3 regions of the Mesorhizobium sp. CNPSo 4689 genome follow, and region 1 is predicted to be linked to each of the others. Evidence: riboswitches for the same ligand, from Rfam matches in the RefSeq annotation. Region 1 holds a riboswitch; each other region holds the start of a gene.

Region 1 (9,413 bases):
CACCGACGAACGCGGCGCAAACCTTCAGCGTTCCCGCTTCGCTCCACTCCGTCCAACCGCAGGGCGATTGCGCCGGGGAACATTCCTCGGCGTGGCGAGTTTTGCTGTTGTAGGGCGCAGCGCCGACATTTCAACCGAAGCGCCGACAAGATCGCGGTGGCGAGCCCGCCGGCAAGACCCGGAACAGGAGCGCGGCATGATCGAAGACACGGCAGGACGAACCATGGTCCGCGCGGCGATGAAGGCTCCTTATCTCGAGCGCGAGGAGGAGCATCTTCTGGCCTTGCGCTGGAAGGAAGATAACGACCAGCAGGCGCTGCACCGGATCACCGTCGCGCATATGCGGCTGGTCATTTCCATGGCCTCGCGGTTTCGCCACTACGGCCTGCCGCTCGGCGACCTGATCCAGGAGGGTCATGTCGGCTTGCTGGAAGCCGCGGCGCGTTTCGAGCCGGACCGCGAGGTGCGGTTTTCGACTTATGCGACATGGTGGATCCGCGCTTCGATGCAGGACTACATCCTGCGCAACTGGTCGATCGTGCGCGGCGGCACCAGCTCGGCGCAAAAGGCTCTGTTCTTCAACCTGCGGCGCCTGCGCGCCCGGCTTGCGAACGGTGCCGAACCGATCTCCAACGCCTCACTCTACCGCGAAGTTTCCGTCGCGCTCGGCGTCTCCGAGGCCGACGTGGCAATGATGGATTCCCGCCTCTCGGCTCCCGACTCTTCGCTCAACGCGCCGCTTGCCGACGATGCCGGCACGGCCGAGCGGATGGATTTCCTGATCTCGGACGATCCCTTGCCGGACGAAATTGTCGGCGACACGATCGACATCGAACGCCGCTCGCTATGGCTCAAGGCAGCGCTCGGCGCGCTCAATGCCCGCGAACTCAGGATCATCGAGCAGCGCCGTCTGACCGACGAGGGCGCAACGCTTGAGTCGCTTGGCGAAGCGCTCGGCATTTCCAAGGAACGCGTCCGCCAGATCGAAGCCCGCGCCATGGAAAAGCTGAAGGTTGCGCTGGTCGAGCAGAACCCCGAATTCATGGCGACAGCCGCCTGAACCTTGCCGTCCTGAACCTTATCTATCTGTGACGATCTTGACCTTGTCGCCGGTCGAAACGGCGGCGCCCGGCGACATCGCGTTGAGCACCCTAAACAGGTCGAGCTTGCGGTCGACGCCGACCATCTGCGCGGCGAGCGAGCCCATGGTCTGCCCCGCCTGCACGGTGACGACGCGGATATGCAGCGGCTTCAGCGCCGCCTTCTCGGCCGCGCTGAGGATGCGGAACGAGCCGCTCACCGAGCGCGCCACCGGATCGAGCGTGGTGCTGGCCGAGGGTGCCGCCGTCAGCAGCCGGTAGACCTGGCCGCCGGCGCGGATCACCGCGATGTCGAACTGCCAGCCGTCGGCGCCGGCATGCGCTGTCGCCGCCTCGTTGCCGTTGATGGTTTCCTGCTTCACGCTCGCATCGTCGAGACCGGCCACCCAGCCGCTGCGGATATAGTCGGTCAGCGGGCGGTTCTTGTCGATCGAAACGCCGTCGAAGCGGATCGCCATGTCGCCCGGGCCGGTCGCCGTCACGGCGGCGGCCGAATTGTCGATGACGAAGCCGTCGGGCACGGTGAACGACACGCCGAGGCCAGGATGCAGGAAGGTCTGGCCGCGCACATAGCCTTCTTCCGGCGTATCGCCGTAAAGCAGGCCGTCTATGCCGGCGAGGAAAGCATCGCGGTCGCGCGTGCCAACGCCCGGCGGGCCGAACTGACGGGCATGCCGCTGTGCCAGGTCGATGCGCTGCGGCGTGTTGGGGTGCGTCGCCAGGAAGTCGAGGCTGGCATCGGTGGCGCCGCTGATCGAGCGGAAATCGGTATAGGCCGACATCGACTGCAGGAAGCGGCCGGCGGCGTAAGGATCATAACCCGCCTCGCCGACCGACTTGATGCCGATGGCATCTGCTTCGAGCTCCTGGTTGCGCGAGAACTGCGCAAGCCTGAGCTTGCCGCGGATGAGTGCGGCCTTGGCGGTCGGGCTGTCGCCGAGCACATCGGAGACGACCTTGGTCGCCAGCCCTTCCTCGGCCTCCAGCTGCTGCCGCTGCAGGCCGTGATTGGCGGTGACGTGGCCCATCTCGTGCGCGATGACGGCGGCAAGCTCGGCCGAATCATTGGCCAGTGCCAGCAGGCCGCGCGTGACGTAGAGATAGCCGCCAGGCAGCGCGAAGGCGTTGACGTTGGGCGAATTTAGGATGGTGATGCGATAGGTCTGGGTCGGATTGGCAGACACCACGGTCAGGCTGCCGACGACCTTGGCCACCATACGCTCGAGCTTGGGATCGGAATATTCGCCGCCATAGGTGGCGAGGATGCGCGGATGCTGCGCCTTCGCCATCTCGGCGAGCTTGCTGTTGGCGACGACATTGTCGACGGTGACGGGCCTGTCGGACGGCTGGAAACCGGATTCCTGCACATCCGGCGGCGTGAACATCTGGCAGCTTGCCAGCGCCACGGCCAAGCCGGCCAGCGCAAGGAATCGCGCCAGCGGCTTCATCAACAGTCTGTCCTTGCCGGTCGGCAGATCGGCGTCCCTTCTGTTGTTTGCGGCAAATCACGGCCTATGCCGGACCAGTATGGCCGGACCTAGCCACACTCCTCTGGTCAAGGCAAGCAAACGCCGCATCGTCCAAACCCGGTTTGGCCGTAAATTATGTCCGCTTCCGGGCAATATCTCGTGATCCGGTGTTGACCGGTCCCGAGCCGATATAGCGCCGGAAGGCTTCCGGTCCAGCGCCGTCGAAGAAATCGGCCGCCGTCCCCGCCGCGGCGACCGCGCCATTGTCGAGAAACACCATATCTTGGCCGATGCGGCGCGCATCTTCGGGCTGGTGGGTGACGAACAGAACCGTCATCTTCCGCTCGGCATGGACACTGGCCAAAAGATCCAGCATGTCGTCGCGCAGGGCCGGTCCGAGGGAGGCGAATGGCTCGTCGAGCAGAAGCACCGGCCGGTCGCGCACCAGCACGCGGGCAAGTGCGACGCGCTGCCGCTCGCCACCGGAGAGCTCGCGCGGCAGGCGGTTTTCCTTGCCGGCAAGGCCGACGCGCTGGAGTGCCCCGGCGATCGCCTCGCGGTCGGCGCCGCTTAGGCCGAGCGACGGCGAGCGGCCGAGCCCGACATTGCGCTCCACCGGGAGATGGGCAAACAGATTGTTTTCCTGGAACACCATCGACACTGGCCGGACCGAAGGCGGAGCGGCGCTGACTTCCGCCTCGCCGATCAGCACGCGGCCCGACCCTGGCGCCTCGAAACCGGCCACCAGATTGAGCAGCGTCGATTTTCCGGAGCCGCTTGGCCCCATGATGGCGGTGATCCTGGAAGCGGCAAACTGGACATTGAAGAGAAACGACGCCTCGCCGTAGCTGAACGAAACATTGTCCAGCCGCACTGCTGCCCCGTGTTTCACGTCGGCGCCATCATGGGTGGGCGTCATGCTCGTTCTCCCCGCCCCAGCCGGTCTGCGACAAGCACGAGCGCCAGGCAAACCATGCCGAGCAGCAAGGCCAAGCCGGCGGCGTCCGCGGTCCGGTAACTGCCCATGCGCGCCAGCAAAAGATAAGGCAAGGTCTGCACTGAATCGCTGCCGAACAGCGCGATGACGCCGAGGTCGCCGAGCGACAAGGCCATGGCGAAGGCGAAGGCTGTGGCCAGAGGCCGCCTGAGCGACGGCCAGTCGACCAGAATGAGCCGGCTCCAGCCTGAGATGCCAAGTTGCGCGCAAAGCCGTTCGTGCCGTTCGCTCGCCGCATCATAGGCGGGACGCACGGCACGGATGGCGAAGGGCATTGCCATCACCGCGTTGACGGCAACGACCATGACAGGCGCGACGGCAAAGACGTCGCTGATCGCACTCAACAGCAGGAACCAGCCGGCGCCGACGACGATGGGCGGCACGACCAGCACAAAGCCGGCGCCGGTGTCGGTGGCATGTTCGAGCAGCGTCCGAGGACCGACGCCGCGCATCAGCGCGAGTGCTCGCCGCGCCATGATGAGCGACAACGACAGCGCCACCGCAAGAACCGCCGAGAGCAAGGCAAGCACGACGCTGGTCACCGTCGCCTGTCGCACGGCAGCCTCGCCCGCCAACCGGCCGAGATCGGCGCCAAGCCCGGCGGCCAACGTCGCGGCCATCGGCCCGGCGACGAACAGCAAGGCCAGACCGATCAAGGTGACGTTCAACGCGGTCTCGGCCATGCCGGCGGAAAGATACCGTCGCGGCGCCACCGGCAGATTGGCATCGCCAACCGTGTTGACGCCGAGCCGCATCAAGGCCAGCACGACGACGAAGGTGAGCGCGATCTGCAGAAATGTCAGCGTTACGGTCCGCGCGGGATCGAAATCGAAGCGCAGCGCCTGGTAGATGGCGACCTCCAGCGTCGTGGCGGCCGGCCCGCCGCCCAACGTCAGCACGATGGTGAAGGAGGTGATGCAGAGCATGAAGACAAGCCCGGCAATACCGGGGAGTGCCGCGCGCAGCGCCGGCCATTCGATCAGCCGGAAGGCGGGTCTTGCGCCCATGCCGAGCTGACTCGCCAGCCGCCATTGGTCGGCCGGCACCGTCCCCAGCGCCTCCAGGAACAGCCTTGTGGCCAAAGGCAGGTTGAAGAAGACATGGGCGACGAGAATGCCTGACAGCCCGTAGATGCCCGGCCAATTCCGGCTGCCAAGAATGCCGGCGAAATAGCCGGCATTGCCGTAGAGCGCCAGGATGCCGAGCGCAGCGACGATGGCCGGCAGTGCCAGCGGCAGGGCGAAGAGCTGCAGGATCAGGCCGCGGCCGAAAAAGCGCGGATGCCGCGACAGGGCGCGCGCCACGAACAGCGCCGGCACGACGGAAAGCAGCGTCGAGAGAGCCGCTTGCCACAGCGTGAAGCGGGCGACGCGCAGGAGATAGGGATCGAAGGCGGACGCAGCGCCGGAGAGGTCGCGTGCGCCTTCGAGGATGAGCCCGGCGAACGCGCCGCCGATCAGTAGCGCTATTGCCGAAAGCGCGACGATGCCGGCGGTGATGCGGGGATCGGTCGAACGCGCCGGTACCATCCCGACCCCTACTTGCTCATCACCGCCAGCCATTCATCCACCCAGACCTTGCGGTTGGCCGCGACCTCCTCCGGACTGAACAGCAAGGTCTTGGTTGGCTTGACCAGTCTGTCGAAGGCCGGGTTGAGCGGCTTGTCGGTCTTGCCGGCCGGGTACATCCAGTTGGTCTCGGGAATGACATTCTGGAACTTCGGTCCGGTCATGAAGGCCATGAACTTTTCCGCCAGCGGGTTCTTGGCGCCGGTCGTAGTGATGCCGGCAACCTCGATCTGCAGATACTCGCCTTCCTCGAAAGACGCCGCCTGGTAGCGCTCGGTGTTTTCGGCGACCATGTGGTAGGCCGGCGACGTCGTGTAGGACAGCACCATCGGCGCTTCGCCCTTGGTGAACAGGCCGTATGCCTCGCTCCAGCCCGGCGTCACTGTCAGCACCTTCGACTTGAGCTTGGCCCAGGCCTCCGGCGCCTTGTCGCCATAGACCGACTTGACCCAGAGCAGCAGGCCGAGGCCCGGTGTCGAGGTGCGCGGATCCTGGATGACGATCTTGTCGGTTGCATCGCCTTCGACCAGTTCCTTCAGGCTCTTCGGCGGCACTTTTAGCTTTTCGGTATCGTAGACGACGGCGAAATAGCCATAGTCGAACGGCACGAAGGTGTCGTCGCTCCAGCCGCCCGGCACGTTGACATCGGACACCGCGCCATGCGGCGCGAACAGGCCGGTGGCCTTGGCTTCGGCCGTCAGGTTGGTGTCGAGGCCGAGTACGATGTCGGCCTTGGTCGAGGCCCCTTCGAGCTTGACGCGGTTGAGCAGCGCCACGCCGTCGGCGACCGAGACGAAGTCGAGGGTGCAGCCGCATTCGGCCTCGAATTCCTTCTTCACCAACGGACCCGGACCCCACTCGGCGGTGAAACTCTCATAGGTGTAGACGGTGAGCTTGTCCTGCGCTTGCGCGGGTGCAGTAACAGCCAGGGTGATTGCTGAGATCAGTGCGTATAAAAGCGTGCGCATCGGCGCCTCCTTCGTTCGTGTTGAAAGGAATTGAGGCGTCGGGTTGTCCGAAACGTCTAATCCCTCCGCCGGTACAAACCGGATCAGGTTCAGCGGGTTGGCTGGTTTGCCTCTCAGCCGGTCCGCGAAGATCGCGTCCGGCACCCCGTTAGAGCGTTTCGACACATAGGCCCGGCCGATGTGGCGTGCAAGCGGAACTTTGCCGGGGATCCAGTGCATGTTGCCCAAAGACGCGACGCACGTGAGGCCCGGCCTTCCGTTTCGCAGGCAGGGCTGGTAAGGGCCACGAGATATGAGCACATTCACCATCCTGCTTGGCGGCGATCTCATCCGCACGCCACTGCTCGACCGCCAGATCGAGGGCACGCGCGTCATCGCCGCCGACGCCGGCATCGGCCATGCTCGGATGCTGGGAGTGATGCCCGAACTCTGGGTCGGCGATTTCGATTCCGTGCCGGCGGATTTGCCGGACGATCTGGCCGCCGTGCCGCGCCAGGTGTTTCCGCCCGAGAAAGACCAGACCGACGGCGAACTGGCGATATCAGCCGCACTCGAACGCGGCGCCACCAGCCTGGTTCTCGCCGGCGCCTTCGGCGGCAAGCGTGCCGACCACGCCTTCCTGCACCTAGCCCTCGCGGTGCGCCTGGCCGAAGGCGGGATGGATGTGCTTTTGACCAGCGGCGCACAGGAAGGCATCCCGCTTTTGCCTGGAAAAGCCGGTTTCAGCTACGCCGACGGCACGCTGTTTTCGGTGCTCGGCTTCTCCGACCTTGCCGGCTTGAGCGTCACTGGCGCCAAATGGCCGCTCGACCATGTCGAAGTTGCGTTCGGCTCGTCGCTGACCATTTCCAACGAGGTCAAGGGCCGCCTCGAAATCGCCTTGGGCAGCGGCCGTGCGCTGCTGCTTGCCCACCCCTACCCCTTGCCTGAAAGCTGATCATGGCCCCGCCGCTTCTCAATCTCGACGGGGTCAAGCTCACCTTCGGCGGCACGCCGCTGCTTGACGGCGCCGAACTCAGTGCCTCGGCCGGCGACAAGATCGCGCTGGTCGGCCGCAACGGCTCCGGCAAGTCGACGCTGCTGAAGATCGCTGCTGGAATGATCGAGCCGCAGGATGGCGAAGTGTTCCGCCAGCCCTCGGCGACCGTGCGCTATCTGCCGCAAATGCCCGACATGGACGATTTCGCCAACGTTCGCGCCTATGTCGAGGCGGGACTGGGGCCCGCCGACGATCCCTACCGCGCCACCTATCTGATGGAACACCTTGGCCTCACCGGCGAAGAGAAGCCGAACGATCTCTCCGGCGGCGAGGCGCGCCGCGCAGCCCTTGCCCGCGTCATGGCGCCCGAGCCCGACATTTTGCTGCTTGATGAGCCGACCAACCATCTTGACCTGTCGGTGATCGAATGGCTGGAGGAGGAGCTTGCCCGCACCTCGTCGGCGCTGATCCTCATCTCCCACGACCGTCGTTTTCTCGAGCGCGTCTCGCGCGCCACCGTCTGGCTCGACCGTGGCCAGACCCGCCGGCTCGACAAGGGCTTTGGTCATTTCGAGGAATGGCGCGACCAGGTGCTGGAAGAGGAAGAGCGCGAGCAGCACAAGCTCGGCCGCCAGATCGTGCGTGAGGAGCACTGGCTGCGCTACGGCGTGACGGCGCGGCGCAAGCGCAACATGCGCCGGCTTGGCGAGCTGCAAACCATGCGCCAGCGCTTTCGCGGCCATCGCGGCGCCGAGGGCACGGCGACCCTGGTGGCCAGCGACGCCGCTGAATCCGGCAAGCTGGTGATCGAGGCCAGGAACATCGAGAAGAGTTTTGGTGACCTCACCGTGGTCAAAGGCTTTTCGACCCGGATCCAGCGCGGTGATCGCGTTGGTCTGGTCGGACCGAACGGCGCCGGCAAGACGACACTTCTGAAGATGCTGACCGGCGAGCTGGCACCGGATGCCGGCTCGATCCGGCTTGGCGTCAATCTGGAGATCGCCACGCTCGACCAGAAGCGCGAGGCCGTCGACCCGGCCGAGACGCTGGCGCATTACCTCACCGACGGGCGCGGCGAAAATCTCGTCGTCAATGGCGAGCAGCGCCACGTCGTCTCCTACATGAAGGACTTCCTGTTCAAGCCGGAGCAGGCGCGCACGCCGGTGCGCGAGCTTTCCGGCGGCGAGCGGGCACGCCTGCTGCTGGCTCGCGTGCTGGCGCGGCCGGCGAACCTTCTGGTGCTCGATGAGCCGACCAACGATCTCGACATGGAGACGCTGGAACTGCTGCAGGAATTGGTCGCCGGTTTTGCTGGCACTGTCATCCTGGTCAGCCACGATCGCGATTTCCTCGACCGCACCGTGACCAGCGTGATTGCGCCTGACGGCGGCGGCCGCTGGATCGAATATGCCGGCGGCTATTCCGACATGCTGGCGCAGCGCGGCGGCACCAGGCTGGAAGACCGCAAGGCGAGGCCGAAGGACGCTGGCGAAGCGCCGGCCACAGCTAGGTCAGAACCCGCGGCTCCGAAAGCTCCGGCCAAGAAACTCTCGTTCAAGCAGAAATTCGCGCTGGAATCGCTGCCGAAGAAAATCGAGGCGGTGACCGCATCGATCTCAAGGCTGGAGAACAACATCGCCGATCCCGCCTACTACGAGCGCGATCCGGCCTCGTTCCAGAAGACCATTGCCGCCCTCGACAAGGAGCGCTCCACGCTGGCCGCGCTCGAGGAGGAGTGGCTGGAGCTGGAGATGCTGCGCGAGGAGATGGAAGGTTAGAGCTGGGCCTTCTCTGACAGCAGCCTGTCACAGGCAGGCATCGCAGATCGCGGCGATGTGCCTTGCGTCCGTACCACAGCAGCCGCCGAGCACGCAGATGTGGCCGAAACGGTCGCGCATCGCGCGATAGCGCCGGCCGAGGTCGACCGGATCGCCGGGATCGAGCTCGGTCGCCGCGTCGAGCTCGGCATGGCTCTTGGCGGACGCGTTGGCGCGCACGCCGCGAATGCGGCCCACCCAGCCTCCGTCGCCGGCAAGAACGGCGTCGAAATGGCTGGGGTGCGCACAGTTGATCATGAAATAGGCCGGTGCGCCGTCGGTTTCGTCGTCAACGGTTTCGATGGCATCCTTCAGGCTCTCGCCGGAGGGCAGGCGCCCATCGGTCTCGACAGTGAAGGAGAGCACCGACGGAAGGCCCGATGCCATTGCGGCGCAGGCTATTCCGGCCGCCTCGTGCGAATAGGTCATGGTGATGGCGCTGACCATATCGGCGCCGGCGTCGCGGAACGCCTTGATTTGCTCGATGTGATAGTTTTCGGCTTCGGCCGTCGTCA
Region 2 (9,413 bases), on a different contig from region 1:
GTGAAATCGACGGCGCCGTTGGCCAGCGCCTCATAGGCCGAGGTGCCTAATGTCACCGTCTCAAAATTGCCCTTGCCGCCATCATGGCGGATGATGGTCGAGATCAGTGCGTTCTCCCAGGCACTGCCGAAGCCGCCATAGGTCAGGCCGTCGAGATCCTTCGGGCTCTTGATCGCGCTACGGTCGGCGTTGAACACGACGCGGCCGGTCTCGGTTTGCACCACGGCATAGACGGCCCTGAGGTCGGCGCCGGCGGTCTTCTGGGTGAACAGGCTGATGGTTCCGTTGATACCGAAATCGGCGACGCGGTTGGCGACCAGCGTGCCCGCGCCGGTGTCGCTGTAGGGCAGGATTTCGACTTCGAGGCCGGCTTCCGCGTAAAAGCCTTTGTCGCGGGCGATAAACAAACCGATGTGGTTGGTGTTGACGGTCCAGTCGAGCGCGACGGTGACCTTCTGTCCAGCGGCGAAAGTCCGGGCGGGGAATGGCAGACCGGCAGCGAGCGTCAGCAGCAGTGCCTGGCGGCGGGTGAGTTCAGTCATGGTCATCTCCTTGGGACGGTCATTGGGCTGAGGGTTGCGGATCGGTGGCGCCGAGCAGCGTGTCGAGAATGCCGGCCTCGAGCACGGCCGCCTCGCGCGCTGCGCTGGCGTCGGCGGTGCGCGGGCGCGGCAACGGCACTGCGATCTCGCTGACGATGCGGGCCGGGCGCGCGGAAAACACGTAGATGCGGTCGGACAAAAGCACGGCTTCGCGCACGTCGTGGGTGATCAGCAGCGCCGTCCAGTGGTGGCGCCGCCACATGGCTTCCAGCCAGCGCTGCATGGCCGCGCGGGTCAGCGCATCGAGCGCGCCGAACGGTTCGTCGAGCAACAGCATGTCGCGCTGCTGCACCACGGTGCGCAGCAAGGCCGCGCGCTGGCGCATGCCGCCGGAAAGCTCGGCCGGCCAGGCGCGCTCGAAGCCGGCAAGGCCGAACTCGGCAAAGAGCGGCGTGACTCGCTCGCGCGCCGCCCGGCGCGGCACTCCCTGCACCTCCAGCCCCAGCGTCGCATTGTCGAGGATGCGGCGCCATGGCATCAGCGCGTCGCGCTGCGGCATGAAGGCGAAGCGGCTGCCATGGTCGTCGAGCGGCGCGCCGTCGAACAGCATCTCGCCCTCGCCTTTCTCCGCGCCGGTCAGCAGCTGGAACAGCGTCGACTTGCCGGCGCCGGACGGACCGAGGATGGAGACGAATTCGCCTGCCGCGACATTGAGCGAAATGCCGGCCAGTACCTCGAGCGGACCAAAGCATTTTCGCACCTGGCGCAGCTCCAGCCGGGTCATTGCCGCCCCTCGCCGCCGCGTTCTCCTGCCGCTCGCTCCCAGGGCATGACAAGGCGCTGGACGAGCACCGTCAGGCCGAACAGCACCAGCGTCAGCGCCGCACTGACGCCGACCGCCGCGAGCACCAGGTCGGGGCGGAAATTGTTCTTGGCGTTGAGCATGTAGATGCCCAGCCCCTTCGCCGCGCCCGCATATTCGGCGAAGATCGCGCCGACCACGGCATAGGTGATCGATATCCTCAAGCCGGCGAAGAAATAGGGCAGCGCCGAGGGCAGCCGCGCCAGCCAGAAGACACGCCAGCGCCCTGCCCCCATGGCGCGGAGCATCTGGCCGATCTCCTTCTCGGTCGCCTCAAAACCCTCGACCAACGCCACCATCATCGGAAAGAAGGTGACGAGTGCCACGAGCAGGATTTTCGGCAGCAGGCCGAAGCCGAACCACAGCACGACCAGCGGCGCGATCGCCACCAGCGGCAAGGTCTGGCTGGCGATCAGCAGCGGAAACAGCGCGCGGCGCAATGACGGCCAGAAGTCGACCAGCGCCGAGAAAAGGAAGGCGGCGGAGAGCGAGCAGGCAAAGCCGGCAAGAGTGGCGCGGATGGTCGGGATGGCATTGTCCATCAGCGCCTCGCGATTCTCCCACGCCTGTCCTAAGACGCGCGAGGGCGCCGGCAACACCGTCGGCCTAACGCCGCCATAGCGGGCATAGAGCTCCCACGCAGCGAACAGCAGCCCGACCGAGACGGCAGCCGGTGCAGCCCTGGCGATGGCCGACGAGACAGCTGATCTCCCCCCTCGTGGGGAAGGGCCAGAGGTATCTCCTCCAGACAACGGGACGGACGGAACAGCCACGGAAATATCCTCGACGGCGGCGAGCGCTATGGCTCAGACAGCGGACGGGCTGTTGGCCGACACGGTGACGTCGAGGGTTACGTGGCCGGCGCCCGGCCCGAAGCGGCAGAAGGCTTCGTTCAGCGTGGCGAAGATGGCACCGGCATCGCCGCGCAATTTGGTGCAGAAATGCTTGGAGCGCTCGTAGACGCCGGACTGTTTGAGGAAGTCGATGCAGCCATAGATCTCGTCCATGTGGTCGCCAGTGCCCATCACATAGAGCGAGAATTGCGCCGCCGTCGCCTGACCGGTCACGGCGGTGGCCTGCACGGCGCGGATGGCGGCAACCTTGCGCTCGTCGAGCGGAATGACGGGGCCGCCGACCTCGTCGGAGCGGCAGATCGGATCGTCGGGCTCGCCCGGGCAGCCGCGCGAGATCGCCGCTGACAGCACGCAGTGCTTGCCGCTGGCGGAAGCCGCGACGAACAAGTCGCGCATCGCCGGGAACAGCACTTCGGGCGGCCCGACCAGCAAGGTCGAGATGTCGTCGGTCTCGATCCTCAGCCGATCGCGATACGGATCGAGCGCGCCAAGCGCGCCAAGGATGACGCCGACGAAATCATCGGCCATGGGATAGAGGGAAATCTGTGCGCCAGAAAACATAGCCCGCCTCGCTCCGCTGGTATTACCCAGATCAGCTTTTAGGGTCTGTGGGCTTGCCGCCCCCGTCTCAGCCCCGACCGTACGGAGCACCCCTGTGGATGCCGGGGTTAAAGCACTGTTCGGCGAATTGGGGAAGAGGGTTTGTCGAGGCGTGACGCGAATGTGTGTTGGGCCAGGTTTTGACAGTCTCCCGCTTGGGGGAGATCGGTTTCAACGCTCCGCGTTATAAGATTTTCACCATTTTCTTATAACATCCTTGAAATTCAGCTGGATAGCGCGCAGTTATAAGAAAACTGACAAATTCTTATAACGGAAGGCGCATGATCGGAGTGCTAGCCATGAAAACGATCGATCTCGCCTATCGCACGATGTACGCCGAACTCGTGCAGCGTAGCCTGGATGCCTCGTTCGAGACCTATTTCTCGACGGCGGGCAACTTCGTCCGCGTTCCGGTAAAGGGCCGCGACTACTGGTACTTCGAGGAAACCCGCCCGACGAAGACAAGGCGATACGTCGGCCCGGCCGAAGACCCCGAGATCGCAAAACGGGTCGCCGCCTTCAAGGAGATCAAGAGCGACCTCAAGAGCCGCCGCAAGCTGGTTTCCAGCCTCGTGCGCGACGCCGGCTTGACCGCGCCTGACACATTCACCGGCGAAGTGGTCGAAGCCCTGGAGAAGGCCGGACTCTTTCGCCTGCGCGCCGTTTTGGTCGGAACGGTCGCCTTCCAGACCTATGCCGGGCATCTTGGCGTGCGGCTGCCTGGTGCCTCGCTGCAGACAGGCGACGTAGACTTCGCTCAATTTCATTCCGTCTCGGCCGAAGTGGACGACAGTCTGCCGCCGGTCATTGAGGTGCTCAAGGCAATCGATCCGACATTTCGTCAGGTTCCACACCGAACAGACGCCGGACGGACCACACAGTTCGAGAACGCTTCCCGCTACAAGGTCGAATTCCTCACTCCGAACCGGGGCAGCGACGACCATGCGGATCACGCAAGCCCGATGCCGTCGCTGGGAGGCGTCTCCGCGCAGCCTTTGCGGTTCCTGGATTTTCTCATCCGCGACCCCGTCAGAACGGTGCTCCTGCACCGCTCGGGCGTGCCCGTGCTGGTGCCCTCGCCCGAGCGCTACGCCGTCCACAAGCTGATCGTCGCTTCACGCCGGCAAAGCGCCGCAGCGAAGCGGGAAAAGGACCTCCATCAGGCGAGCCAGCTGGTCAAGGCGCTTGACGCCACACGCCGGCAGGATGACCTCGCCTTCGTGTTCGCGGAAGCATGGAACAGGGGCGACAGCTGGCGCGACGCGCTCCGGAAAGGCCTGCACCTGCTCGATCCGGACAGGCATGATATGGTCGGCCAGATCCTCGGGAGGGCGCTTGCCGATATTGGCGCGCAGCTCGAAGGATTTCCAATGCGGCTCGCCTGAGGCGCCGGCATTCCGATGGTTTCTATCCATCTCTTTCGTTCATATTGTACGAATTGCACTTGACCAGTATTCGTACGTAAAGTACGATATCTTCTCTTTGAGGGGATATCCTTGAACACCGCAAATCACGCCGCCTTCGCCGATCTCTCCCGCCCGCTCTTTTCTCCCGCAACGACCGACCAGAGGCAGCGCCTCGCCGGCGCCTGGCGCATGGCCAGCCAGGATATCGCGGAGGACATCCGCTTCATCCGCCAGTATCTGAAAGTCATCGCCGAAAAAGAGGAGCGGCTGTCGACCGGCACGCTGGTCCACAGCCGCGCCTATGTCGATGCCTGTGCCGGCTGGCTGCCGCAGACCGTGGCGCGCTATCTGCGCAACCTGCGGGCAATCACCGAATGCGAACTCGCCATGACGGCGGCCGGCATCCGCTTTGCGCTCTCCAGCGATGCCTGGGATGCGTGAGGGCCGAGCGGCGGAAAGCTGTCGGTCTGGCCGGGAATGCAAACCCACTGGCCGCGGGGCCAGTGGGTTCGTTTGCCGCTGAAGCGGGAGTGATCAGCCGCAATCGGCCGGCGCGGCCGGGCCGGAGCCCGTTGGGAGCCAAGCCTATCTCAGACCGAGAAAACTCAGGATCGCGATGACGATTACAACGGCCCCGACCAGCCAAATGATATTATTCATGACGTGCTCCTTCGCCCAAAATTGGTGCTGGAAGCACAACATTAGCGACGCCTAAAGGTTCCCGCCGGTCGGGCCGTCGCCGCGCGGGGAATGGCGGCGGCGCATGGCCCTGCTCTACGGCGCGATCGGAGTAGCAACCTGACTTTTACTGGGTGTATTTAACTAACGCGCGCTGGCTGTCACGAAACTAATTAGACTATTCTAATTTCCTTAAGCTGCAATCTCGGCGTGACGGGGCGACAATGCAGGTTCCATGAACGCAGCCAATCTCTACCGGAGACGGCGCTGCCGCGCCGCATCCATTTCCCATGGGTCATTGAAGAGAGATTTCGTGGCCGGCGCTCAGCCCTTGGCTTTTGGCTTGGCGGCCTTGGCGGGTGCCTTGGCCTTGGCGGCTGCCGGTTTGGCTGACTTGGCGGCCGCAGCCTTCTTCGGCGCAGCCTTGGTTTTCGGCTTCGCCGCTCCGTCGATCTCGGCTGTCGCCTGGTCCCAATGTTGCATGTCCGAGCCCTCGGGCCGCCCGGCCTGTTCCCAGATTTCGTGCGCCCGCTGGCGAATGCGTTCCTGCCTGTCGTCCGTCACTGTCGCCTCCGTGGTTGGGTCCAAATCGGATGGGTCCAAATCCCGGCAAAACATTAGCGGATATTTCGACCGGCGTCTTGGGGCGTAGACACGCTCGACGCCGCGATTTCCTTTAGTGGTCGTTGGACAGGACCGCGACACCCAGCAATGCCGCCTTCTTGGTAATCAGCCCGGCGAGATCGGCGTCGGAGCGCTCTGTGCCGGTGCGCCGGCGCAGCTCATCGATCGCCTCCTTCATCGACAGCAAGCTGGTGCTTCGCTCGGCCAGCAGCTTGTCGCAACAGGCCGCGACATTGGTGGAATTGGGGGTCTCGACATGCGGCAACATGGGAATGCTCCTTTGAACAAACCCGTTGCCCGCCGTCTCCTCCCGAAGACGGCGGGACAGGTATCATGCATCACTCAATGACTTCGACGACCCTGCGCGTGCCGGGGTCGACCAGCACGGTGTGATCGCCCACGACCGTGTATCTGTATTGAGTGTCGGGAACTTCCCGAAGCTCTACAGTGTCGGGCAGGATAGAGCCGACGTTAAGCTCGACGCCGAGAAGGCTGATCGAAGCCAGTGGGTGCTTGTGCACATATTCGCGGATGACCGTCCTTTGTTCGGGCGTGACCACGACGGCCTGCGGCTGGGTTGTAACAATCACATCCTCAGCGGCAGCGACACCGACGCCTGCAAAAAGAAGCAGCGCGGCGGCGGAAGGAATCAGGGTTCTCATCGTTCTCTCCTGTTTCGTGTTGGCGAGCTTCGCCCTCGCCTCCGCCTTAACGGAAACATCCACAGGTCGATAAGTGGCGAGCTCTGAAGGCAAACGCCGCCACAACGCTGTTGTTCCGTAAGTCGGGACTAATTGATCTATGGTTTTGCGGCTCTCTGCCCTCGCCTTTGCGTGCGAGAGACGACGCGATGGCCGCATCCCAGGCGATCGTTTGTCGGTCCCGGCCATTGGCAAAGCCACCTTGCGCCTCGCCGGATCCCGCTGGGAACCGGACCGGCCCAATTTGCATTGAAGGGCCGGTCCATCAGGAGGTTCTCCACATGAACGACATGCCTTTCCGTGCTCCGCTGACAATTGCCGTCGGTGCCGGCTTCAAGCGCGAAATCGCTTCGCTGGCCGAGATGCAGAATTTTCTGAAGGAATGGCCGGCGGCGCGGCGCGGTCCGGTCTACGCCACCGCCATCAGGGCCTGCGTGGCGGCGCGCGCCGGACATCTCACGGCCGACCAGGCGCGGCGGGCCTTCATGGGCTTTGCCGAAGCAGCAGGCATAGTGTGGACAGGCGTCGATCCCGTCACCGCGCTGCGGCAAGCCAAGACGAGAAGCGTGCGCAGCCGAGCTGAGCGGAATCGCCCCGTGCCGTGACTTGGGGCCCGTTGCTATTGCTTCGGCGGCTGCGCCGGCACCTCGTCGGGCCTGATCACAGGCGTCCTGCCCTCATTCGGCGCCGGGTGGGCCATGCCCTGGTCGCCGGTGGGCGGCGGCTGCAGCACGCCGCCGCAAGGTTCGAGCTTGCCGGTCAGGCCGCCATTGCCGCCACTGGTCGTCGACGGCTTCTGGCCGTCGTTCTGACCTTGCGGCTCGGCCTGGCACGGTCCGCCCGGCGTCGGGGCGTTCATCTGGTCGTCGGTCTGCGCGGCCGCCGGTCCGGCGAGCGCCAGCAACAAAGCGCATGGCAAGAGTGGTTTCATGGTTCCAACTCCTTTCCTGCAAGGCTTGTCCTTCGGGAAAGGATGTCGGCGGCGATTGGTTCCAACCGCGGCAAAGCGAACATTGCGACGGCTCGGCAAGGGGCTGCAAAATCCGGCGCAGTCAGCTATGGGTGCACGCGCCGAGGGAAATGCAAGCGGGCCAGTTCATGCAACGCGAAAGCTATTCGATCATTGTCGAAATGGAAAATGCTGGCACGATCGACTGGGACGAGGTCGGCGCCGGCCTCGCCGCGCTTTCGCGCGAGGTCAGGGCCGCGGCACGCCTGGGATACGTCGCCAGACAGGTGATTTTCGTTCATGCCGGAGAGGCCGGCGACACACCGCTGTTGCGCCGCCAGATCGAAGACGCGGCGCCGGAGCTTGCGCGGGACGTGACGCTCGGCTTCTGCGCCTTGCCCGGCGGGCGCTATTACGAGCTGAAGAACGAGGGGATCGCCCAGGCGACGGGCGACATCGTCGTGCTCTGCGATTCCGACACCGTCGCCCAGTCAGGCTGGCTGCCGGCCCTGCTGAAGCCGTTCCAGGACCCGCGGACCGTCGCCGTGAACGGCCACACCTATCTCGAGCATGACGACTTTGCCTCGCGGACATTCGCGCTGCTATGGATCTTTCCGCTTCGCGACCATGATCGGCGCTTTGCCGCCAAGCGCGCCATGAACGCCAACAATTGCGCCATCCAGCGAAGCTGGCTCGCCAGCCATCCATTTCCGAACAACAACGGCTTCAAGGTGTCGTGCACGCTGCTCGACCGGCAACTGCGAGCGGAAGGCCACGACCTGGTCAAGGCCGAGGCGCTGGCCAGCCACTATCCGCCGCGCGGCTGGCGCTTCCTGTTGTGGCGCGCGCTGGTCACCGGCCGCGACGCGGACCGCAAATATGCCGCGCTGAAATCCGCCTCGCGGCCACGGCGCGTTTTCAAGGCCATGCGCCGCTGGGCTTCGGCATCCTGGCGCGCCAGCCTGCGAATCGCGCTCCAGGCCCCGCGCACCGGCATGCCGGCGTGGCAGATACCCTTGGCCGTGATCGTCGGGCTTGTCTTCAACGCACTGGTGTTCGTCGGCCAGATCAGCCTGGCGGCTGGTCTGGTGAAGGACGACGTCGAGCGCGTCCCGGCCTTTGTTGGCCACAGCTGACGGCACGCGTGCGGACGTCGAGTATCAGCGCCCTTACCTGCGCTGATACTCGACAGACCGTATGCGCGATTTTTTTGATTCGACCGGTTCCGGCCGGCGGATTGTCAATTCAGGGAGTGATCGCCCGCCCCTTGGGCAACGAAGGACGCCGCAATCAGGTCGTCGGCATCGATGCGTAAGGAGCCTTCGCCATCACCCATGATGGCCGCGACCTTCTGGAAGGTTCTCATCTCATGCTCGGTGATGCTTGCGCTGCGCATCCTGGCCCTGAGGTCAGCGACCCGCATCCCCAATGCGGGGGACGTTCCGATTTCACGCTTCGACATAATACCTTGCCTCCTCCCCAGCCCATTTCGCCGCCTCGCCGCTTCGCTGGCCCATGCTGCCTATCAATAAGGCAGCACGAAGTCAGACGCGGCAACGCGTGATTCCGAGGAAGGTTCCTGCTTGTACCTGCTCATACTAGTCACGAGATAATACGGGGCGGACCGGCCCACCGCTCCGGCAAGCGGTGAGCCGTGCGATGCGGGTTACTGAATGATCTTCACGATCTTGCGTGTGCCGGGATCGACAAGCACGGTCTGATTGTCGACGACGACATAGCGGTATTTGACATTGGGGACTTCATGGAGTTCGACCGTGTCGGGAAGTGCGGTACCGACATTGAGCTCCACGCCGGGAATCTTGATGGATGCCAGTGGTTTCTTCTGCACATATTCCCGAATCACGGTTTCCTGCTCAGGCTGAATGATGACGTCCTGGGCAGCAGCGGCGCCCACTCCAGCGAACAACAGAAGGCCGGCGGCGGCGGTTGCAAGATGCAGTCTCATGATCGTCTCCTTTCGTTGCAGCGGCCACTTGCGCCACGCGGCCTGAAGCCATTCGCGACCGGGTCGCCTCAGTCGTAAACGCCATCGCATGGGGCTTGTTCCTCCCATTTTTCGGCTCCTCGACGCGACAGTTCCGCTTTGCCGGCAGGGGCAGATCAGCCCGGAACAAAGGCCACGAGTCGAAGTTAACCCAACGAAGGGACGACACTTTCGAGGAGACTTTTGATGAAA
Region 3 (9,413 bases), on a different contig from region 1:
ACTTGTTGTGGGGCAGACCGTCACAAGGGCTTCCAAAGTTGACTGAGCAAGTGACGTGCCATGCTGAAGACGTCGCTACGCGCTGACACTCAAGTTGGCTGGCGCACCTTCGTCGCGCTCCTTTCTTTTTTGCTTTGAGGGTCAAACTGAGCACGACACGCAAGCGTTTCGGACATGGTTCGTTGGTTCGATACGCGACAATTTCGTTCAACATCGACGGCTGTAGTCTGCTATGAAACCTCGAGATTGAGACATCTTGCGGCGGCACCGTCTCGATACGTCAGGCGAGACGCGCCACTGACGCCGACATATTCACGAGCGAAGGTCGGGCGTCCGGCTCTTGGAGCATGGCCCAGGCCGTAAGCGTCATCGTTAGGGCGGCCACGCCTCGGCTCTGCGGCAGGAGCATCGCTTTGTGATTCGCGCTGTTGCTGCCGCATTCGATGCTTTTCTCGACCGCGTTGCCCCGTAAGCGCGGCAATGGATTTCCGCTCGTCGCTAACGGCATGCTCCAGTAAGTCACAGCAGAGGCCTTGGACAGCTTAGCGATGTTCTCGACGACCGTTCCGTGGCAGCGCGGTTGTCGCAATCCTTTCGAACGGGACCTTCCCGAAGAAATCGCCTTTCTGCAGCTCAATTCCGGCAGCAGGTTGACGCCTTGATCGACATGCCCGAGCGGCTGGCCAATATGCCCTTCCGTTTCCTTCACCAAATGGTGGCCACCTGTCGAACCGCGGCCGCGGAAAGGATTTCGCCGGGCTGACCAATGACGGAGGCAGGGCAGATCTACGCGCAAACGTTTGGTGCCGATTGCAGGCGTGATCCTCATAAGGATCGATCTTTCAGCCCGACGGTTCGGCGATCCCCTTATCCCTGCTTAGGTCTCCGGGGCGTGATTTGTCGCCGACACCTGCGCGCGCATTTCCCTGGGTTTGGTAGGCGGCCTACCGCCGCATCTCGAAGGCGCTTGACAAAATAGCGCCGGCCCGTTCAATTCCAAGCATTCACCAGGGGAGTCCCGGCAAGGGGCTGAGATACTGCTGGCTTTCGCGGCGCAGTGACCCGTTGAACCTGATCCAGTTCATACTGGCGTAGGGACGGTGCAAGCGCTTTGCGGGAGTTTACGCCCGAGGTCCTGTTTCGGCAGGTCGACAGAAGCGTCTTTTCATCCTTCCGGCACAGAACTGGGTCTCCAATGCATGAGCAAAGGAGCCTCAAGATGAATGCCCTCACCCCAGCCGTGTCGACGGGACCGCTGCCTGCCTCACGGAAAATCCACAAGTCCGGCGTCCTCCACCCGCACATCAAAGTGCCGATGCGAGAAATCTCCGTCCATCCGACGGCGGGTGAACCGCCCGTCACCGTCTATGATCCGTCCGGCCCCTATACGGACCCGACTGTCGAAACCAGCATCGACAAGGGCCTCGCCCGGCTTCGCCATGAATGGATTACGGCGCGCGGCGATGTCGAAGCCTATGACGGCCGCCACGTCCGGCCGGAAGACAATGGATTTGCGGCGGGCGAGCGCCTGACGCCGGAATTCCCCGTTCGCAACCGGCCGCTCAGGGCCAAAGCCGGCAAGGCGGTGACCCAGCTTGCCTACGCGCGCGCCGGCATCATCACGCCCGAGATGGAGTTCGTTGCCATCCGCGAGAACCTTGGACGCGAGGTCCTACGCGGCAAGCTTGAGCGCGACGGCCAAGCCTTCGGCGCGGCGATTCCCGATTTCGTCACGCCCGAATTCGTGCGCGACGAGGTGGCTCGCGGACGCGCGATCATTCCAGCCAACATCAACCACCCAGAGAGCGAACCGATGATCATCGGCCGCAATTTTCTGGTCAAGATCAACGCCAATATCGGCAATTCGGCGGTCACCTCGTCGATGGCCGAGGAGGTCGAAAAGATGGTGTGGGCGATCCGCTGGGGCGCCGATACGGTGATGGACCTGTCGACCGGCCGCAACATCCACAACATTCGCGATTGGATCGTCCGCAACTCGCCAGTGCCGATCGGCACGGTGCCGCTCTATCAGGCGCTCGAAAAGGTCGGCGGCGTCGCCGAGGATCTGACCTGGGAGGTCTACCGCGACACGCTGATCGAACAGGCCGAACAGGGTGTCGACTATTTCACCATCCACGCCGGCGTGCGGCTGCACTATATCCCGCTGACCGTCGACCGGGTCACGGGTATCGTCTCTCGCGGCGGCTCGATCATGGCCAAATGGTGCCTGCACCATCACCGGGAAAGCTTCCTTTACGAGCACTTCGCCGAGATTTGCGACATCTGCCGCGCCTATGACGTGTCCTTTTCGCTCGGCGACGGACTTCGTCCGGGCTCCATTGCCGATGCCAACGACGCGGCGCAATTTGCCGAACTGGAAACGCTGGGCGAGCTGACGAAGATCGCCTGGGCGAAAGATTGCCAGGTGATGATCGAGGGGCCCGGCCACGTGCCGATGCACAAGATCAAGGAGAACATGGACAAGCAGCTCGCCGTCTGCGGCGAGGCGCCGTTCTATACGCTGGGGCCGCTGACGACCGACATCGCGCCGGGCTACGACCACATCACCTCAGGCATTGGGGCTGCCATGATCGGCTGGTTCGGCACCGCCATGCTCTGCTACGTCACGCCGAAGGAACATCTCGGCCTTCCCGATCGCAACGATGTCAAGACCGGCGTGATCACCTACAAGATCGCCGCCCATGCCGCCGACCTGGCGAAGGGCCATCCGGCAGCGAAAGTCAGGGATGATGCCCTTTCCCGCGCGCGCTTCGAGTTCCGCTGGGAAGACCAGTTCAACCTGTCGCTCGATCCCGAAACCGCGCGTTCCTTCCACGACCAGACCTTGCCCAAGGAGGCGCACAAGGTGGCGCATTTCTGCTCGATGTGCGGACCGAAATTCTGCTCCATGCGCATCTCCCACGACATCCGCGCCGAGGCGCAGAAGGAAGGCATGGCGGCGATGGCGGCGAAATACCGCGAGGGCGGCAATCTCTACATGCCAGCTGACGAGACCGGCGTGCCGCTCATACCAGACGCGCCGGAACCGTCATGAGGGTGCTGGTCAAAGGGGCCGGCGTCGCCGGCCTCACCGCCGCCTTCGAACTCGCGGCGCGCGGCGCGGCGGTCACCGTCATCGAGACCAGGTATACCCTTGGCGGCAATGCGTCGTGGTTCGCCGGCGGCATGCTGGCGCCGTGGTGCGAGCGTGAAAGCGCCGAGCAGCCGGTGCTGGATCTCGGACGCGACGCCGCCGACTGGTGGGATGCGGTACTGCCCGGTCAGGTGACACGGGCCGGAACACTGGTTGTGGCCGCGCCGCGCGATGCGGGGGAGCTCGACCGGTTCGCCAGCCGCACGTCGGGTCACCGACATGTCGATGAAGACGAAATTGCGCTCCTGGAACCCGACCTCGCCGGCCGGTTCCGACGCGGATTGCTCTTCCCCGATGAGGCTCATCTCGACCCGCGCCAGGCGATGGTAGCACTTCATGACAAGCTCGCAGCCATGGGTGTCGAGTTCCGCTTCGGCGCCGACGCGCGGCATGGTTCCGGTTTCGATCGTCAGATCGACTGCACGGGAATGGCAGCGGACGACGACCGGCTGCGTGGCGTTCGCGGCGAGATGCTGATCCTGCGCACGCCTGATGTCTCGCTGTCGCGCCCGGTCCGGCTGCTGCATCCGCGCTTTCCGCTCTACATGGTGCCGCGCACCGACCACCGTTTCATGATCGGCGCGACGATGATTGAAAGCCAGTCCGCCGGACCAGTCACGGCGCGTTCGATGATGGAGCTTCTGGGTGCCGCCTATGGCCTCCATCCGGCCTTTGGCGAGGCCGAGATCGTTGAAACCAGTGTCGGCGTTCGTCCGGCCTTTGCCGACAACCTGCCGCGTGTCGAAGCACTTGGAACCACGGTCGCGATCAACGGGCTTTATCGCCACGGCTTTCTTCTGGCGCCTGCCATGGCGCGCCGGGCAGCCGAAATTCTCGTCAATCACGACAAATCCATGGAGCTTGCGAATGAAACTGATCGTCAACGGCGAAGTGCTTGAGATTGACGCCTCTACGCTGGCGGCGCTGCTTGCCGCGCTCGACTATGAGGGCGATTGGCTGGCAACGGCCGTCAACAGCGACCTCGTGCACAGAGCCAACCGGGCGGAGTTCCAGCTAAGCGATGGCGACCGGGTCGAAATCCTCTCGCCCATGCAGGGAGGCTAGATCATGTTAGAGCTTTATGGAACCGAGCTTCCGTCGCGCCTGCTTCTCGGCACCGCTCAATATCCTTCGCCGGCAATCCTTGCCGATGCGGTCAAGGCGTCGGGCACGGCGGTGGTGACCCTTTCCTTGCGCCGCGAGATGGCGGACGGCCGGGCTGGCGAAAAATTCTGGTCGCTGATCCGCGCGCTCGGCGTAAGAATCCTGCCCAACACCGCTGGTTGCCACTCCGTCAAGGAAGCGGTTATCACCGCGAAAATGGCGCGCGAAGTATTCGGGACGACCTGGATCAAGCTCGAAGTGATCGGCAATCACGACACGCTGCAGCCGGACGTGTTTGGCCTGGTCGAAGCCGCCCGCATCCTGTGCGAGGACGGCTTTTCAGTATTCCCCTATACCACCGACGACCTTGTAGTCGCCGAGCGGCTTCTGGAGGTAGGCTGCAAGGTCTTGATGCCGTGGTGCGCGCCGATCGGTTCCGCCCTCGGACCGATCAACATTCCAGCGTTGCGCTCGATGCGCGCACATTTCCCTGGCGTCCCGCTGATTGTTGATGCGGGGCTGGGACGGCCGTCGCACGCCGCAACCGTCATGGAACTCGGCTTTGACGCCGTGCTCCTGAACACGGCGGTCGCCAGGGCAGCTGATCCGGTCGGCATGGCGCGCGCGTTCGGCCAGGCGGTCGATGCCGGCCGCGAAGCCTTCGGCTCGGGAATGCTCGAACCGCGCGAAGTCGCCATGCCATCGACGCCGACATTCGGCAGGGCCGTCTTCTCATGAAGCTCGATCCCTTCTACCTGATCGTAGACAGCGCCGCCTGGATGGAACGATTGGTCCCGGTTGGTGTCAAGCTGGTTCAGTTGCGCATCAAGGATCACGACGAGGCCACGCTTCGGACGGAAATCCGCCGCGCGAGCGACGTCTGCGCGGTCCATGGCTGCCAACTGATCGTCAACGACTATTGGCGGCTGGCCATTGAGGAAGGCTGCGACTTCGTCCATCTCGGCCAAGAGGATTTGGCTGCGGCCGACCTGCTGGCGATTAAGTACGCCGGATTGAAGCTTGGACTTTCGACCCACGATCACGCCGAACTCGAGACGGCCCTCGCCGCCGAACCGGACTATATCGCGCTCGGCCCCATCTACCCGACCATCCTGAAGAAGATGAGATGGGGCCCGCAAGGGGTCGAACGGATCGGCGAATGGAAGCGCCGGGTCGCGCCGATCCCCCTGGTCGCCATCGGTGGCCTCATCCCCGACCGGCTCGACAGTATCTTCGCGGCTGGCGCGGACAGCGCGGCGGTGGTGACCGACATCACGCTGAACGACGACCCCGTAGCGCGCACGCAAGAATGGATCGAAAAGACAACGCCATGGCGCTGAGGCGAGAACCGCATGTGCTTGTCGTTGGTGGGTCGGACTCCAGCGGAGGTGCCGGAATTGCACGCGATATCGAGACGATCTCTTCCATTGGCGTGCGCGCCTGTCTTGCTGTCACCGCGCTGACAGTGCAGACGCACGAAGCCGTCATGGACGTCCATCATCTGCAACCCGGCCTGGTGGCCGATCAGATGACGGCTGCACTGCAGGCCAACAAGGTGGCGGCCATCAAGATCGGCATGCTTGCCACGGCAGAGATCATCGTTGCCGTTGCCGCCGTGCTGCGCGAAAATCCGAGCGTGCCGGCGATACTCGACCCGGTGCTGGCCTCCACGTCAGGCCGGGCGCTCCTGAAAGCCGGCGCCGTCGCGGTCATGAAGCGTGATCTGATGCCGCTTTGCTGTCTGGTCACACCCAATCTCATCGAGCTGGCGCTCCTTATCGGCGCGGAGCAAGCAGTTGATGAGGAAGACGCGGTGCGGCAAGGCCAGGAACTCTTGGCCGCCAGCGCGCAGGCCATTCTGATCAAGGGCGGCCATGCAGCGGGACCCCGATCTACCGATATTCTGTTGCGCCACGAACAAGAACCGATCCACTTCGACATGTCCCGCCTTGCCGCGTCGATGCGCGGGACGGGTTGCATGCTGGCCAGCGCGATTGCGGCGCACTTGGCGATGGCGAGCCCACTCGAAGACAGCGTTCGTAAAGGCAAGCTTTTTGTGTTCGAGAGACTGCAGAGGAATGCCGCCACATGGCAGTGAGTGACAGTTTTGCGGCGGTTTGCCGTTCACTGGGAAACGGCTGGACTGGCGACCACGCTTCTCCACGAAAGCGAGTTCAAGGGCATCGCAAGGATCGGAAGAGGCTCCCGTTTCCCTTTGCAGGCTCCTCCTGAGCAATCAAACAGCGAAGTCGAAGCTCGCATTGGACGACACCACCTGAACGGCTTCAGCTGCCGCTTATCCCGCATCCCTGTGAGGGCGTCCGCAGGATCGGCAAGCATCTGGCCATTGGCTTTGACTGAATTGTGTCACAACACTTCGCTTATCCCAACGCATCAGCGCATAATCGAAGTTTCGGCAACCGAAGAACTCCGGGATAATCTAAACCATTCCTGAGCACCTCTGCGGGCGGCTGGCTCTCCTGCTGTCGTCGTCCGGGCTTTCGTTCCGCTCGACGTTGAACGGAGCGTCGACGCGTTAAAATAATTTCCCATCGGCATGGTCCCTCCCCCACGGCCGCCACGATCCAGTCGGGATTACATGCGAGACAGCGCGGCCGATATTCGGAAAGCAAAGGCTCGCAAAAAAGATGAGTAGGGTGGCTGGCTCAGATGAAGACTTTGCTGTGCCAACGACGTTTGCGCCACTCATGCAGCCGACCTTTCGTTCGATTTGGCTCGCCACCCAGGTTTCCAGTCTCGGCTGGTTGATGCAGACTGTTGCCATCAGCTGGCTGATGGCAACGATTTCGACTTCCGATCTGATGGTTGCGCTGGTGCAGGCTTCATCGAACCTGCCGGCTTTCATTTTGTCCGTCTTCGCCGGGGCTCTCGCCGACAATTACAGTCGGCGCCGGGTCATGTTCGCCGGCCGCTGCCTTATGGTGATGGCCTCAGCGATGCTCACTGCGTCCGTGGCGCTGGGCTTTGTGAGTCCGTGGATGATCCTCGGCTTCAGCTTCTTGATCGCATGCGGCGGCGCTCTCAACGATCCCGCCTGGCAAGCTTCGGTTGGAGATATCGTGCACCGACGCGACGTTCCCGCTGCCGTGACCTTGCTCTCCGTTGGCTTCAACACTGTCCGAACCGTCGGCCCGGCGCTCGGCGGCATCGTGGTTGCCTCGTTCGGGCTTCTGGCGGCCTTTACTGTGACCACGCTCACCTATTTGGTACCCTTGGGCGCCATATGGCGCTGCAAGTGGAAGGTTCGCTCGTCACCTCTTCCACGCGAGTCGATGAGGACGGCGATCTACGACGGGCTGCGCTTCACGGCGATGTCATCGGAAATCAAGGCGGCGATCGCGCGCGGAACCCTCTTTGGCCTGGCGAGCATCGCCATACTCGCGCTGCTGCCGCTGGTTGTCCGCGATCAGCTGGGAGGAGGCCCGCTTGCCTACGGCTCGCTGATGGCCGGCTTCGGGACAGGCGCCGTCTTCGCCGGCATCTCCAACAGCACATTCAGACGTAGCCTGTCGCAAGAACGCCTGATGAGGCTCTCCTGCGTCGCCTGCGCGGCGTGTTCCCTTTCCCTGGCACTGACCTCTTCCATTGCGGTGGCGGCAATTGCACTCGCCTTGGGCGGCGCGGGCTGGGTCACCGCCTGGTCCGGGGTTGGCGTGAGCGTGCAGCTGGCGAGCCCGCGCTGGGTCGTTGGACGCACGATCTCGATCTACTATGCATTGATAGATGGCGGCATCGCGGCCGGCAGCTGGGTGTGGGGCACGGTGGCCGAGAACCATTCCCTCACCTGGGCGCTGGAAGGATCGGCTGGAGCTCTCCTACTGGTCGCTGCAGCCGGGGCCCTGTTTCCCCTCCGTGAGCGCCGCGAGTCCGAGCCCGACCCTTTGGAGGAATTCGACGCTCCCGCGGTCGCGCTTGATCTGAAGCCGAGAAGCGGTCCCATCGTGGTCAAAGTCGAGTATCTGATACCGGAGAAAAACCTTGAGGCTTTCCTCGATCTCATGCGCCAGCGCCGGCATGTACACAGCCGCGTCGGTGCTCGGCACTGGACGCTCCAGCGCAACCTTCAGAAGCCTTTGCAATGGACAGAGACATTCCACACGCCGACCTGGACAGACTACCTTCGTATGAACCATCGTCTCACGTCGGTAGATAAGCAACTGGATGAACGTGTGCTCGAATTGCACAGGGGAGAGCTTCCACCTCAAGTGACGCTTTCGATTGAGCGGCCGACAAGCTCGGGCCGCAAATCAGAGCAGTCGGTCCTTGCCCTTCCCCGTCACTGAGCCGGGCCGTCACGTCTCGCGCCACCGATCGCCAACGTATGACGCTCCAGGTGCATGGCGGACGTGGACGATACTCCTCGGACTCCGTCAGCGGCCGCACGGGATTTCGCTGATTTCGACGTTCAGCTCCACGGCAGCTGCGGGAACCTCGCTTGCGGTACGCCATTCTGTTCAAGGCGGCGGCCGCGATGCTGCGCACGATAGGCGCCGCACGCAAGCATGTCGGCGCCGAGATCGGCTCATCGCGGTGCTGCACCGTTGGGGCCAGAACGTCAACGTCATCCCCACCTCCATCGTATCGTGCTGTCTCGCCTGACGGCATGCGCTGAATTTCTGCCGGGTGCGCGTCCCGTCGCGTCTGTTTAGACGCCTCTTCCTGGAAAACAACAGGCCGCCTATAAGCGGGCAGACTGAACTTCTTCGGCGAGATCGCCGATCTGACGGAGCCCGCCGCCTTCAGTCGCCGGCTTGCGCAAGTCCGCCGCCGCGAGTGCTGCGGTTGCCGCCGGTTCGCCTACGAGGTTCTGGTGCATGGCAGGACACCCGGCGGTCTAACAGGCTCTGCGCGACCTTTACTTCGACGACCTCGGTCTTCCCCGCCTCTATGTCTCTGCCCAAGCTTAATTCGGTCGACCGTCGCGGTAAGTGACCCATATGCCGCTGCGTGGGAGGGGCACCGCCGCGAGGCGGCTCCTATCCGATCAATGTCGGATTTCCGACGATGCAAGGTTTCTGACGGAATGGCAAATCCGCTAACTTATTGCTTTGACAAATTTCCTTCTCCGGCACGATCCATGCATCGAGATCTTCGAACGCATCACCGAGACATAGTCCTATGATCACGCCCACCG

What was found. A riboswitch is a leader RNA that binds a small molecule or an ion and turns the genes downstream of it on or off. The one in region 1 is predicted to bind thiamine pyrophosphate.
Region 2: linked by a shared signal. The riboswitch ahead of AC04SI_RS29155 (YkoF family thiamine/hydroxymethylpyrimidine-binding protein) and the one ahead of thiB (thiamine ABC transporter substrate binding subunit) in region 1 are both predicted to bind thiamine pyrophosphate.
Region 3: linked by a shared signal. The riboswitch ahead of thiC (phosphomethylpyrimidine synthase ThiC) and the one ahead of thiB (thiamine ABC transporter substrate binding subunit) in region 1 are both predicted to bind thiamine pyrophosphate.

What each region holds. Positions count from the first base shown of each region.
Region 1 covers NZ_JBWLUZ010000003.1:360,939-370,351, reverse strand. The annotation lists gene AC04SI_RS06860 (RNA polymerase factor sigma-32) at 197-1,060, shown strand; gene AC04SI_RS06855 (M48 family metalloprotease) at 1,079-2,548, opposite strand; gene thiQ (thiamine ABC transporter ATP-binding protein) at 2,703-3,488, opposite strand; gene thiP (thiamine/thiamine pyrophosphate ABC transporter permease) at 3,485-5,095, opposite strand; gene thiB (thiamine ABC transporter substrate binding subunit) at 5,104-6,102, opposite strand; TPP riboswitch at 6,146-6,260, opposite strand; gene AC04SI_RS06835 (thiamine diphosphokinase) at 6,395-7,039, shown strand; gene AC04SI_RS06830 (ABC-F family ATP-binding cassette domain-containing protein) at 7,042-8,859, shown strand; gene AC04SI_RS06825 (homocysteine S-methyltransferase family protein) at 8,887-9,413, opposite strand, start outside.
Region 2 covers NZ_JBWLUZ010000040.1:11,411-20,823, reverse strand. The annotation lists gene AC04SI_RS29170 (ABC transporter substrate-binding protein) at 1-542, opposite strand, end outside; gene AC04SI_RS29165 (ABC transporter ATP-binding protein) at 562-1,326, opposite strand; gene AC04SI_RS29160 (ABC transporter permease) at 1,323-2,093, opposite strand; gene AC04SI_RS29155 (YkoF family thiamine/hydroxymethylpyrimidine-binding protein) at 2,211-2,819, opposite strand; TPP riboswitch at 2,810-2,923, opposite strand; gene AC04SI_RS29150 (nucleotidyltransferase family protein) at 3,158-4,243, shown strand; gene AC04SI_RS29145 (hypothetical protein) at 4,355-4,705, shown strand; gene AC04SI_RS29140 (DUF2934 domain-containing protein) at 5,267-5,506, opposite strand; gene AC04SI_RS29135 (hypothetical protein) at 5,619-5,834, opposite strand; gene AC04SI_RS29130 (DUF1236 domain-containing protein) at 5,905-6,228, opposite strand; gene AC04SI_RS29125 (DUF982 domain-containing protein) at 6,549-6,872, shown strand; gene AC04SI_RS29120 (hypothetical protein) at 6,887-7,198, opposite strand; gene AC04SI_RS29115 (glycosyltransferase family 2 protein) at 7,366-8,352, shown strand; gene AC04SI_RS29110 (hypothetical protein) at 8,457-8,678, opposite strand; gene AC04SI_RS29105 (DUF1236 domain-containing protein) at 8,883-9,182, opposite strand; gene AC04SI_RS29100 (DUF1236 domain-containing protein) at 9,408-9,413, shown strand, end outside.
Region 3 covers NZ_JBWLUZ010000023.1:6,240-15,652, forward strand. The annotation lists gene AC04SI_RS23600 (hypothetical protein) at 281-712, opposite strand; TPP riboswitch at 1,000-1,116, shown strand; gene thiC (phosphomethylpyrimidine synthase ThiC) at 1,220-3,055, shown strand; gene thiO (glycine oxidase ThiO) at 3,052-4,053, shown strand; gene thiS (sulfur carrier protein ThiS) at 4,022-4,219, shown strand; gene AC04SI_RS23620 (thiazole synthase) at 4,223-4,996, shown strand; gene AC04SI_RS23625 (thiamine phosphate synthase) at 4,993-5,598, shown strand; gene AC04SI_RS23630 (hydroxymethylpyrimidine/phosphomethylpyrimidine kinase) at 5,589-6,356, shown strand; gene AC04SI_RS23635 (MFS transporter) at 6,907-8,562, shown strand; partial or broken gene AC04SI_RS23640 (transposase) at 8,721-9,047, shown strand.